DNA from 4 places in the Halobacillus sp. A1-3 genome. Region 3 is predicted to be linked to each of the others. Evidence: riboswitches for the same ligand, from Rfam matches in the RefSeq annotation. Region 3 holds a riboswitch; each other region holds the start of a gene.
What was found. A riboswitch is a leader RNA that binds a small molecule or an ion and turns the genes downstream of it on or off. The one in region 3 is predicted to bind thiamine pyrophosphate.

Region 1: linked by a shared signal. The riboswitch ahead of thiT (energy-coupled thiamine transporter ThiT) and the one ahead of thiW (energy coupling factor transporter S component ThiW) in region 3 are both predicted to bind thiamine pyrophosphate.
Region 2: linked by a shared signal. The riboswitch ahead of ACRYKC_RS17770 (thiamine phosphate synthase) and the one ahead of thiW (energy coupling factor transporter S component ThiW) in region 3 are both predicted to bind thiamine pyrophosphate.
Region 4: linked by a shared signal. The riboswitch ahead of ACRYKC_RS06485 (ABC transporter substrate-binding protein) and the one ahead of thiW (energy coupling factor transporter S component ThiW) in region 3 are both predicted to bind thiamine pyrophosphate.

Annotation. Positions count from the first base shown of each region.
Region 1 covers NZ_JBPCEO010000002.1:191,795-194,921, forward strand. Annotated here, with positions in the region: gene ACRYKC_RS03710 (phospholipase D family protein) at 1-1,173, opposite strand, end outside; gene thiT (energy-coupled thiamine transporter ThiT) at 1,284-1,850, opposite strand; TPP riboswitch at 1,936-2,034, opposite strand; gene ACRYKC_RS03720 (alpha/beta hydrolase) at 2,155-2,901, opposite strand; gene ACRYKC_RS03725 (SDR family oxidoreductase) at 2,929-3,127, opposite strand, start outside.
Region 2 covers NZ_JBPCEO010000011.1:58,334-61,460, forward strand. Annotated here, with positions in the region: gene thiO (glycine oxidase ThiO) at 1-1,067, opposite strand, end outside; gene ACRYKC_RS17770 (thiamine phosphate synthase) at 1,051-1,662, opposite strand; TPP riboswitch at 1,753-1,861, opposite strand; gene ACRYKC_RS17775 (M14 family zinc carboxypeptidase) at 2,052-3,127, opposite strand, start outside.
Region 3 covers NZ_JBPCEO010000001.1:186,740-189,866, reverse strand. Annotated here, with positions in the region: gene ACRYKC_RS00885 (PucR family transcriptional regulator) at 1-761, shown strand, start outside; gene ACRYKC_RS00880 (DUF3221 domain-containing protein) at 795-1,340, opposite strand; TPP riboswitch at 1,441-1,549, shown strand; gene thiW (energy coupling factor transporter S component ThiW) at 1,637-2,125, shown strand; TPP riboswitch at 2,131-2,233, shown strand; gene tenA (thiaminase II) at 2,282-2,968, shown strand; gene thiD (bifunctional hydroxymethylpyrimidine kinase/phosphomethylpyrimidine kinase) at 2,965-3,127, shown strand, end outside.
Region 4 covers NZ_JBPCEO010000003.1:210,671-213,797, forward strand. Annotated here, with positions in the region: gene ACRYKC_RS06475 (ABC transporter permease) at 1-37, opposite strand, end outside; gene ACRYKC_RS06480 (thiamine-binding protein) at 34-327, opposite strand; gene ACRYKC_RS06485 (ABC transporter substrate-binding protein) at 327-1,334, opposite strand; TPP riboswitch at 1,453-1,563, opposite strand; gene ACRYKC_RS06490 (ATP-grasp domain-containing protein) at 1,710-2,654, shown strand.

The DNA of each region.
Region 1 (3,127 bases), on a different contig from region 3:
CCAGCGCATATTGATGTTTTTGTTACCTAAATTCTTCATTTCCGCTGCTACAGGTAAGTTAGGCAGGCCAGGTTTTTGGTGCCCAAAGGCTTTCTTATTCGGATCCATGATTATATTGACTACAGCCCCGCGATCAGCCGCTTTATCAAGCTGGTCAATCACTTTCCGGTCACCCAAGTAATACATGCCTAGCCAAACATTATCGCCTTCTCCTGCTTTTTTAAGTTCATCAAGAATGGAGCGATAGATCTTTCCTTCCGTCACAAATTGAGTTTGTAAATTTCCCTCTTGTTTTTCAAAAGACATGTCTTCATATTCAGGAAAATCAGCTTCTCCTGAATAATTGACCACTGCTTCTTCTGCTTCTAATATATCCTTAATGATTGGGCCTTTCATTTTGAATGCTACATTCTCATGATAGCCGCTTGCATCGTGTGGGTTTGCAGTTTGAACAATGGCAGAATCCTCCGTGACCAACAGCTTACGGTGATTCGCTTTAATGTTCAATAACTTCATGTACGACCTTAAGGTGACATCTGGTGCTTCTTTTGCGATTGGGTTACCAATCCAGCCCTGCCCTTCGGTTCCCATCCAGGAAAAGAACAAGCGCCATACGCTTGAATAAAGAGGGTTGGAATCACGGAGCTTATTTAGATTCGTGAGTACAACGTCCACTCCAGCGTCTTCTAAGCGGCGGATGGTCTCTGATTCGTACGATCCATAAATGGTATTGATCCGATCAGTAATGAAAACAACTTTTAGGTCAGGATGTTTTTCTTTTTGCTGGACAATTTGATCAACAAGGTTATCCGAAATCGGAGGAAACTCATTTTTTCCGTTTGTATAGCCATTAAATAAGAACATATCCGCTACAATAAAATCTTCTGCCTCAGAAATCGTCCGCCCTAACTCCTGAAAGATTTGACGTTCATGTACCGTCTCTCCGTCTTTATTCTCGTACGTTAAATCATAAAAAAATTCGATATCTTTCATCGAATGGGTTTCTCCTTGATAAGATATTCCTTCAGGCAATGGCTTCCACGAGGTATGATAGGCAATCATGAAGGTATTAACGAGGATAAATATGATGATGGTCCAGAAAATTTTGCTCTTATGAATTTGTCTTAACTTATTTCTTCTTTTCCGCATCCGTTTCTTCAAAAATCTCTTCATTAGTCAGTCCGCCTTTTTTATAGGGTGCAGTACTATTTTCACTAAAAAAATAGAAATCAAACCTAATACCTAAAAAAACCCTCGTTTTTATATAAAACGAGGGTTTTATCTTACTTTATTACTAATTGTGGGCGTTGAACAAAAAGCAGGGCTACAATCATCGCGCTCAGGACAAAAGCCGGCAGCATGTACCCCCCGTTATAAATAAGGGAGTACAACCATACGGGCTGACCTTCTGGAGCGAATTCTCCGTAAAAGACTATTCCAGCAATAAAGTGCCCCAAAAAGCGGAGTAAGCTTCCGATAAAACATCCGACAGTCACCCAAAAAATCAAAGAACCTTTTTCATTCGAAGAGATAGCTTTCCAGAGTGGTTGTGCCACAACCCCAGCTAAACCGATGACAGAAAAAGCGACCAGATAATCGAGAACCGTCTGCAACGGCGTGATGATATAAGCACCCGTTAGTATTTGATAAATCCCGAATAAAAGTCCTGTCGTCATTCCTCCTTTTACTCCCCAGCGAAATGCCATGATAAAGACGGGCACCATTGCAAATGAGACAGATCCGCCCTGCGCCCATAGTTTAAACGATAAAAAAGGAATGATATCAAGTAAAATGGCTAAAGCAGAAAAGATTGCCATTTCCACTAGAAATAATACACGTTGGTTTCTCACGATTGAGCCTCCTAATAAAAGACACAAAAAAAGCAACACCCAGGGGAAGCTTCCTGATGGAGGTTCCCGTTAAGCATTGCTCAACCATCAAAAGAGCCACCATCCCTACGCCAGTGCTAACTGACAGGTTCGAAGGGTCTGAACCGCATTCACTCTCAGCCGGAAGGCTCCCCTTGAAGGCTTTATACCGTTTACTTTTCTTGATTTGTCTTCTATTATAGTAAAAAAACAATGAGAATACAAAGATTTTTATTGCCCGGGAAATCCCTTTATAAAGGTATTCTAACGGTTGGGCTTTCGCTTATCATTTCGTTTTCGTGTACATTTGAAAGAATTCTAGACTTCGCTCAATAATTAAATCCTGGTCATTATCCAGTGTGGCTACGTGATAACTGTTTTCTAAATGGACGATTTCTTTGTGTTCTGAAAACACAGTATCAAAAATCACCTCTGAGTTATGCGGAGGAACGACGTGATCTTCATCTGAAACAAACACAAGTATCGGACAATGGACGCTTGATAGCTGGCTTTTCACCTGACTCATTAAATCTAAAAGCTGGTCAATGGAACGAACTGGTGTCCGTTCATAAGCAAGCTCTTCTACATCTTCCATCTTAATATCCGAACCAATCGCATCAGTGAACGGACCGTCCATTGCTTCTGTATTTTCCATCGCAGGAATATCAATCGCCGCATTAATCGGAATGACGCCTTCAATATCCGGATAGTTCTGGGCGACATATAACGCAAGTGTACCTCCCATAGAGAGTCCTACAGTAAAAATAACCTCACACCGATCTTTCAACCAGCGGTAACCCTCATCAATGGACTCGATCCAGTCCTCTTTTGTCGATTTTTCCATATCTTCTGGTGTCGTTCCGTGACCTTTCAGTCGTGGCGCACAAACGGTGTATCCAGCCCTTGCGTAGGCTTCTGCAAGAGGCCTCATGCTTTGAGTTGTACCAGTAAACCCGTGGGAAACTAGAATACCGACTTCATTTCCCTTGAAGTAAATAGGATCTGCACCTTTCAAGACGTTCGTCATTTCCATAAATTTCTCTCCTTTATCGATATATAATCAGGAAAGCAGATTTTTTAAAACCATTCTCTCTAACCATGCCCACGGAAGCACCTTCTTTAAGAATAGGTTCATCCTTACTCCTGGGCCAATTGGATAACGCAATTTTCGAATGCGATCTTTGTCTGCAAGTTTGGTCATTAGTGTAGCTACTTGTTGTGGGTCTCCGTGAGATTCACGATTTAATGCTTTCCAGAGA
Region 2 (3,127 bases), on a different contig from region 3:
TTACTAGGGTAGGGAACTTCGTTTTCTACTATTAAATCTCTGAGCATCTGTCCAGTTACTGGAGCAAGCAAGATTCCATTGCGGTAATGCCCTGTAGCAAAATAGAAACCTGGAAGATTCGGATGTTCACCTATGATCGGCGAGCCATCTACGGAACCAGGTCTGATGCCTGACCAGCATCCTAGAAAAGGTTCATTTTGAAGATCAGGGAGAACAGAAAATACTTCATTCATTAAGCTGGCTAATCCACCGCCGGTTGTTGTGGTGCTACTGTCTCCGGAAATCGAAGTGGCTCCTATGAGGTAACGACCATCCAGTTTAGGCACAAGGTAAAAATTACGGAAGAACAATGTTTCTTTGAAATACTGCCTGGCAGGAAACAAAGAAAAACATTCTCCTTTCGTAGGGACCATCGGATTTTCGAGCCCAGTCGATTCAAACCAGCGTCCGCTGTCAGCTCCTGAAGCCACAACTATTCTCTCAGCTATAAGAGTTCCTGTTTCCAGCTGTACTTGATAACCTTCCTTCACCTTTTCTATCCCAAGTACAGTATTGTTTTCTATTAATCTACCTCCATAGAAAAAAGCAGCTCTCTTGAACGCCTCACAACTTTTAGCAGGCTCAACATGACCATCTTCTCTCATTAACAGTGCCCCGCGACTATTGATAAGAGAGGGAATACGATCCTTTACTTCATTGGCCGTTATCCACTCTAAGTCAGGGAATTCTTCCTTTTTTGCAGCTAGTTCTTTTTCATGTTCTGAGTCAACAGCAATTTCTAGCATTCCATATTCAGAAAGACCAATATCAATTGATGTGAGGTTTCGCAGCTCTTTCGATAATTCCTTATATAAATTCCGACTTGACTCGCAAAGTTTATGAAATTCACTTGCCTTTTTATTTTCCGTATGAACACCGAGCATACCCGCCGCAGCTCTTGTCGCTTTACTTCCACTGGATGACTTTTCAACGACTAATGTTGATACGCCACTTTTATTCAAATAATAGGATATCGAATGACCAATAATTCCTCCCCCGATGATGAGAGTATCAACGTGATCGATCATAAATAAAAGCCTCCTTTTTATATTTTTTCACAGCTTGAAGTGGGTCTTTTTCACCGAAGATACCTGACATCACTGCTGCACCTGATGCGCCGGCCTCCGCTAACTCTTTCATCTGGTGGCTATGAATGCCCCCAATCGCTATGACAGGAATTCTAAGTGAAGAAGTCATCCTTTGAAGCAGTTCCAGTCCTCGTGGAGCCACACCTTTTTTACTATTGGTGGAATAGATATGTCCAAATATTACGTAATCAGCCCCTTCCTTCTCAGCTTGATGAGCAGACTCCAGAGAATGAACGGAAACCCCGACAGTTTCATGTGGAAAATTACTCCTAACTTCTCTGAGCGAATAGCCTTTTTCCGGCAAGTGAAGGTTTCGAATCCCTGTGTCTTTCATGAAAGAATAATGCCTATGAACATACAGCTTTTCTTTTGGAAGCCCACTCTCTATCAAACGATTCACGAGAGAGAGGTAGTCTGGCAGCGCTCTTTGTTTTTCTCTCAGAATGATTCCATCTACATATGGTGAGATAAGCAGAATCGTAGATAACAGTTGAATATCTCCCATTTTTCCATCGGTTACGGTTATTAGTTGCAACTCCAACACTTCCTTTATTTTTGAGCACAAAAAATGCCACTCTCCCGGAGGAAAGTGGCATTACTTATAGAATACACGTTACGTGTCTAAAGCCTATCTTCGTCACTTTCCTCCGCTGGTTTAAACCAGTTCAGGTTCAAAGAGTCTCAAAGTTCTACTTTGATCTCAGCCCTTAACAAGGGCACCCCTAGTGAATGAACTATTCAGTTGGCGTTTGACTTTACTCTACAATAATTTTAATATTTCGTCCACACAATTTCTGGAAATGTTTAGAATTAGGACCAATAGACTACAATTTATCCAGTATCGCGATGATATAAGAAGACCACCTCAAATATTCCAAATTATGGATGACCTGAGGTGGTAATTAATGGGTCTAATCTGTTTGTTTATTTGGTAAAAATCGCATTTGAGAACAGGCGGAATAAGTAATCAGTATGGTCTCGGAACCCTGCTTCAAGTCCGATTAATGTTACGTCTTGATCTTTTTCATTTACGATTACAGGCTTACCTTGTGCACCCTCACGGTTTTCCCAGTGTCCAGCCACAAAGAAATCATCCGTGTTGAATGAGGCGTGAACATTTACCGATTCAACGTCTGTATACCATACGGGTTGATAGACAAACCCATAATCAGTGGACTCATATCCAGAGGTTAGTGGAGACGAACTATAGTCAACTCTTACGATTCCATTGCTGTTAGAATAGCCTTCATTTACGGTCACATCTGTTAAGCCAAGCTGTTTCGTTGCTTCAGAGGCACCAGTTCCTACAGCAATATATTTGCCGCCTTCTTCTACAAAGGACTGGATGTTTTGTTTAAATGCTTTATATTCGTTCTCATCTTCAAGTCCAAATTCATCGTTTGCAGGGATATTGTTATATGAAATCATGCGGGACGTTCCGCTGAAAAAGAAAACGTCTGTATCCCGGAGCCCTTCTGCTGCAAGCTGCTGTGGTGTTATCTCTTCAACATCAAACCCTAACCGTTGTAAAGCCGCCAAGGTACCTGCGTGCGATTGTGATTTGTAGATGCCACCATCTTTGAGGATGGTCACTTTTTGAGCATTCAGCGATTCACCGTTCGCCACATCCTCTGTCTTCACAGTAATGCCCGATTTCTCGACCAGTTTTCTTAATTCAGGTGTTTCCTTCGCATTCACGTAAAAATTCTCTTTTTCCTTTTTTACATCAAAACCATGATTTATGAGTGTATTGACGAGATTGACGGCTTTCACAGAAGAGTTTGGAATTACATAAGGGCCATCACCGACCAATTCACCGTCCGCAGTTACTTTTTTCACATCGTGTACTTTCACGTTAAACGAGCTTTTGGCATCGACTTTGACCGCTTCAAATCCCCATAGCTCAGGTAAGTTCCATGCGGAGATGTCGTACATAGCCGGTGTAATATCAGTAATATCTTCACCATCCCATAGCATCGTGTTCGCAAGCCCTGCTTTTG
Region 3 (3,127 bases):
CTCAGCTATTAGGGTATGATCTTGATAAATCCTATATATGTCTCGTGGGAGATATTCGTTTTAAGAAAGCAATCGATGATCACATCGCTTCAGACGATCATAGTGTGAAATCTTCTTCTATGCATAGTCGAAATTACTATATTCAAAAGGAGGTCACTCACGCGGGAGATGTATTGAAGCGGGATACGATGACGACTTTTGATGAAGGAGAGGTCATAGTTTATCTTGATGCCGACGCTAGTACGTATTCAAAAACGGCGAATCAATTCCTTGATTTAGTCGAGAGAAGGTTGAATGAATTACTAGCTGGCATTACGATAAGCTGGGGGATTTCTTGCCCGAAAGAAAAAGACTACACTTTCCACCAAAGCTATGAGGAGGCAAAGGCTGCATTAAAAATCGGCCGCCAGCAGCACGAGGATGGTGACAGGACTTTTTTTAGTGATACGAGAATGAACCGACTACTTATGGCCTTGTCCCACGAAAGAGAGATAGAAAATATTGTAGAAGAGACGCTGGAGAAATTGATTCAATACGATGAGAAAAGACAGACCGATTTGATTCATACCTTCATTGTCTACAACAAATACAACAGCAACGTCAGCCAAACAGCTCGGGCCTTAAATTTACATCGTCAATCGTTGTTACATCGACTCCGAAATATTGAACAATTGACTGGCCTTTCCTTATTAGATGCTGATGATCTATTCCTTTTAGAGTTGAGCGTGCGATTATGGATGTTGAAAAAAGTAGAAGAATGAGCGTTTCAGTAAGCTGAAACGCTCTTAAAGGTTTTATTTTGAGTCAGGGATAAACTTTTCTACTTCTCCATTGCCTGTGCCAACTTTAGACAATTGAACAAGCCATTCGTCTGAATCGATATCAAAAGACAGCATTTTTACAGATAAAATATCCTGGGTAGACAGGTCCTTCAGGGCATTGGACAGGGCCTCGTAGGCTTCCAGGTCTGCCCCTTCCACTGCACTCATTTCCAAAACAGAGACGTGATCCGCAGCTGCCTGTTCAGGATAAGATTCCTGTATATCACCTTGGGTCCAAACCTCCACTTGCTTACCAATAAAGGAATCACCTGAAATTCCTGAAACCCACATGGCTCTAGGATTCCCTTCAGAGTCAGGATCCACCGAGTCAACGACAAGAATTCGGTCGTCTTCCTGTTCCATTACATAGCCAGTGATGTCGGGAGGAAGATTTTCATCGGAATCGCTCGTACTGGATGATTTCGAATCTTCCCCGCCATTAGTGGAGCTCGTTGTATCTGTTGAGCAGCCTATCAAAGTGAGTAGACATACCATGCTAATGATCCACCATGCTTTCAAAATGATCGCTCCTTTTCAAAAAAGCTTATCGGTTTTTGTTTACGGGTGACAAAAAATAACAACTCTGTTATGCTGAAATCATCCAAGCGAATACCAATTCATTTACTACTAGGGGAGCCTGAATGGGCTGAGAAGAAAGCATGATGCTTTCTGACTCTTATGGACCTGATCTGGTTAATACCAGCGGAGGGAAGTAGTTGGACGATACGTCTATTTACTATATACCCATTCAAAGTCAGGTCCTCACCAGGATCTGACTTTTTTTATAGCTTCCCTTTAAGAAGGGAGGTATAACGATGAACAGTACAAGGTTGCTTACAACGATGGCCGTTTTTGTAGCTATTGGTACGCTTGGTTCGCAATTGTTGTGGTTTCCAGCTGGGATTGCTAAAGCATATCCCGTCCAGCATGCAGTCAACGTTATGGCTGCGGTCACTCTAGGTCCCATCCCGGCAGTGGTCATTGCCTTTACGATTGGATTATTGCGAGTGCTTCTAGGGTTAGGTACACTGCTCGCTTTTCCTGGGGGAATGATTGGTGCATTTATGGCGGGGTTGTTTTACAAAACCTTTAGGAAAAAAATCTTTGCCGTTGTTGGTGAAGTCATTGGAACAGGTGTAATCGGAGCTCTGTTTGCTGTTCCTTATGCCCAAGTGTTAATGGGGAGTACAGCAGGGGCTTTCGCTTTTCTCCCACCTTTTCTTGTCAGCAGTATAGCAGGTGCGATGCTCGGCTGGGTAGTCGTCTCACGAGTCAATCAGAAACATTTACTTTTACCATCATAATACACGGAATCTACTAGGGGCGCGAGTGTTCGCTGAGAAAAGGTCATCCTTTGTCCCTCAGAACCTGATCTGGTTAGTACCAGCGGAGGGAAGTAGTCAGTATCCACATCTATTTTCCCCTCTAGTGGCTTCCAAATCATTAGGAGGCTTATTTCCATGACATTTACAGAGTTGTTAAGAGAAGAAAATAACGATATTTTTGAAGAGATTTTCACACATCCATTTGTTAAAGGAATCGGAGAAGGTGTTGTTCCACCTGAATCCATAGCCCATTACATCAAAGCGGATTACGAGTACTTGAATGCGTTCATGCACGTCTATGGCATTGCTATGTCCAAGTCTTCGAAGCGTGAAGATATCGAGTTTTTTAACGATCAAGTCAGCTTTGTTCTTCATAGTGAAGTCCATCCGCACCATAATTTCTGTGAACACATTGGAGTGCGCTATGAAGAGCTACAAGGGTATCCACTTCCACCGACTGCGGATCACTATATCAAGCATATGATCTTTCATGCCAATCAAGGCAGTTTAGGAGAGATACTAGCCGCCTTGCTTCCATGTCCGTGGACTTACCTTGAAATTGGACACACACTTATGAAGCAATATCAGCCGACAGAAAATCACCCTTTTCACCCTTGGATCAGCTTCTATGCAAATGGAGAAATCGAAACGCTGACGAACCATTTACGTGCCAGATTAGATTCACTTGCTGCTGAAGCTTCTGAATCTGAACAGCAAAAAATGAAGGAAGCTTTTAGAAAGAGTTGTCAATTGGAATGGTTGTTCTGGGAAATGTCCCTGACCTGTGAAGAGTGGCCGACTGCGGGGGTGACTACAAAATGAATCAAGTCTCTTGTGCGTTAACGATTGCCGGGACAGACCCAAGTGGTGGAGCTGGGGTTCAGGCAGACCTGAAAACCTTCCAAGAGTTAAAAAGCTATGGAATGTCTGTCATCACATCGGTTGTGGCACAGAATACGACAGGGGTGAAGGGAGTTCACC
Region 4 (3,127 bases), on a different contig from region 3:
AAGCTGGTCTCCATCCTTTTTTGAATACGCGTCTCATGACCGGTACTTCTCCGTCAATTGATCCATCGATGCTCCCTGAGGTTGATAGAAAATCTTAATTTGAGAGATGACGTTTTTACATCCACGCTCCACCATGGCTTCATTGATCTTTTCTATCAGGGGAAGGATCTCAGTAAGGTCACCTTCGATCGTTGTTTCCAAAGGATGGACCTCGTATTTCAAACCTGAAGCATCAATGATGGAGATCGCATGATCCACATAAGGAATGACATCTTCTCCACCTTTTGTCTTTGGTAAAATTTGGATGCTCACAAGAGAATTCGCCATCATTCTTCCTCCTCATCCGGTAAGAATTCGTTCGTAAATGCTTTTTCCGCTTCTAGTTTTTTATCTAGTAAATCGTGACTGTACATCCACGCCGCATAGTTTTCCCATACTTCTAAGTCTTGGATTCCCCATTGCTTAGCATCGTCCTGGTATTTAGGGGACAGCCATTTTTGACTCGCTTTCACAAGTTCGGGGTCAAGGTCTGGAACGGCCTCTATAAGGATATCGGCAGCTTTTTCAGGTTGATCGATCGCATACTCATACCCTTTAGAAACGGCTGCCATGAATGCTTCCACCGTTTCAGGATCATTATTTATTGTTTTCTCATTTGCTGTCAAAACAGGTGTGTAATAATCAAGTTTATCCGAGTAGTCGGTTAAGTACTGCATATTCAGTTCTTCTCCGCGAAGTTCGGCTTCGACACCAGTCCATCCATAATAAATCCAGGCAAAATCAATGTCACGTTCGACAGCGGTAAAGAAATCAGAGTTCCCCATATTAACAATTTCGACTTCTTCCACATTTGCATTTTCCTTCTGCATCAAAGAAGAAAGAACAGCTTTCTCAACTGGAGCACCCCAGCCACCATACGTTTTCCCTTCGTAATCAGCTGGAGAGGTGATGTTCTTTTCCTTTGGTGAAGCGAAACCTGAAGTATTATGCTGAATAATCGCTCCGATAGAGACGATCGGAATTCCTTGCACTCGCGCTTCCGTCAGAGTCTCCTGGGCACTGATTCCGAAGTCGGCTTTTCCTGAAGCGACAAGCTGGTCTGCGCCCGCTTCTCCTGGTAACATAATTTCAACATTTAGCCCTTCTTTTTCGAAGTAGCCTTCTGCTTTTGCGACATATAAGCCTGTATGATTGGTATTCGGCGTCCAATCCAGTACAAGCTTGATATCTTTAGTTTCTTTCTGTTCACTGCTTGATTCTGAACTTGCTTCATTGTCGCTAGAACATGCGCCAAGCAGAATAACAAGCAATACAAGCATGAATAACTTTTTCATAAGATTCCCTCCATTTGAGTTCATCACTACTGGTCAAAAGGGAGAACCTATGAATATGGAATAGGGCATATAAAAAGCACCCTGTACCATACCCAGGGTGCATATCTATAACGATAATGAACTCGTTTCAGATGTTCCCTACGCTGGTATAAACCAGATCAGGTTCTAAGGGTCAGTATCAAAAAGGATACAATCTCAACCAGCTACACTGGTCCCCCTACATTAAACCTATGAAGTTGATGAACAAGTAGATTATAGTTTCACTTTGCCACAGTTTCATAGATTAATCAAGCACTATTAAAAGCTTATTCCTAGTATTTCAATAGGTTTTATGTGTTAGAATAGAAGAAACATCTGCGAAAAGGAGTCGGATCAATGAGCAAAATTTATGTACTTCACGAGAATGACGAATGGACCGGCCATTTGACTGAGCGATTAGAGGAGCTTGAACTGCCTTATGAGCTATGGCATCTGGATGAAGGAACGCTTGATTTAACGAGTGAACCTCCGGAAGGGGTCTTTTACAATCGAATAAGTGCTTCTTCACATACCCGGGATCATCGTTTTGCCCCTGAATTTACAGAGGCCGTCATAGCATGGCTTGAACGCCATGGAAGAACGGTGATTAACGGCAGTCGTGCGCTAAGGCTGGAAGTAAGTAAAGTAAATCAATATATGGCTTTGAATCAATCTGGAATTCAAACACCAAAAACCATCACAGCTGTTGGTAGAAATAATATTTTGAAAGCAGCAGACCAATTGAATTTGGATTCGTTTATAACAAAGCATAACCGCGCTGGAAAAGGGCAGGGGGTGCAATTGTTTCACTCGAAGAATGCCCTGAAGGAATATTTGGAAGGTCCGTCGTTCGAAGAGCCTGTTGATGGTATTACTTTGCTACAGCAGTATATTGAGGCGCCGGAACCTTTTATCATCCGTCATGAATTTGTCGGAGGGAAATTCGTTTACGGAGTGAAAGTTGATACATCTGAAGGCTTTGAATTATGCCCGGCAGATGCTTGCACAATAGAAGATCTCTACTGCCCGACCGATAGTGAAGCTGAAGAACCTAAGGCAAAGTTTGAAATCCTTGAAAACTATCGTCCAGAAATCATCGATCAATATGAAGCATTTTTGAAAGAAAATAACATCGATGTTGCCGCTATCGAAGCAATTCAGGATAAGGATGGAAACCTTTATTCTTATGATGTGAACACAAACACCAATTATAATTCAGACGCTGAAGCAAAAGCTGGAGTTTATGGAATGCTTGAGCTTGCGAAATATTTAGGAGAACAATTGAATCACGTTCATGCTTAATGGAAAACCTTTGTTAAATCTAAGTGTTGAAACGTCCTTCATTTCGCAAGCCTCCTGGTTCTGAAGAATTAGATTTCTTGGGCCCGTTACTCAATAAGGGAGATGAACAGGCTCCATTCAACACCAGCACGATTATTCAGTATCTAGTAGGGTTTAATAAAACGGAAGTAAGGGATTTCTATCAATCAGAGTTACCTGCAAATGAAAGTGAAAAAGTCTATCAAAAGGTTTTTGCAAGAATCCATTCAATCTGAAAATTAAGGTAAAGAAATCGATTATTACTCCCTTCCAGGGCGTTTTCGTTATTCTGAACACTCGCAAGGAGGTCTGGGAAATGGTGAGCCTCCTGTGGGATGATCATGACAGGGGAGACCCCGGAGAGCGCTAGCTCGAGGAGGCTCAGCGCATGCCCACGGAAAGCGAGCCATTTCCCGGACCTCCTACTTCCACCAATGGGAACGGAAACCATCCAA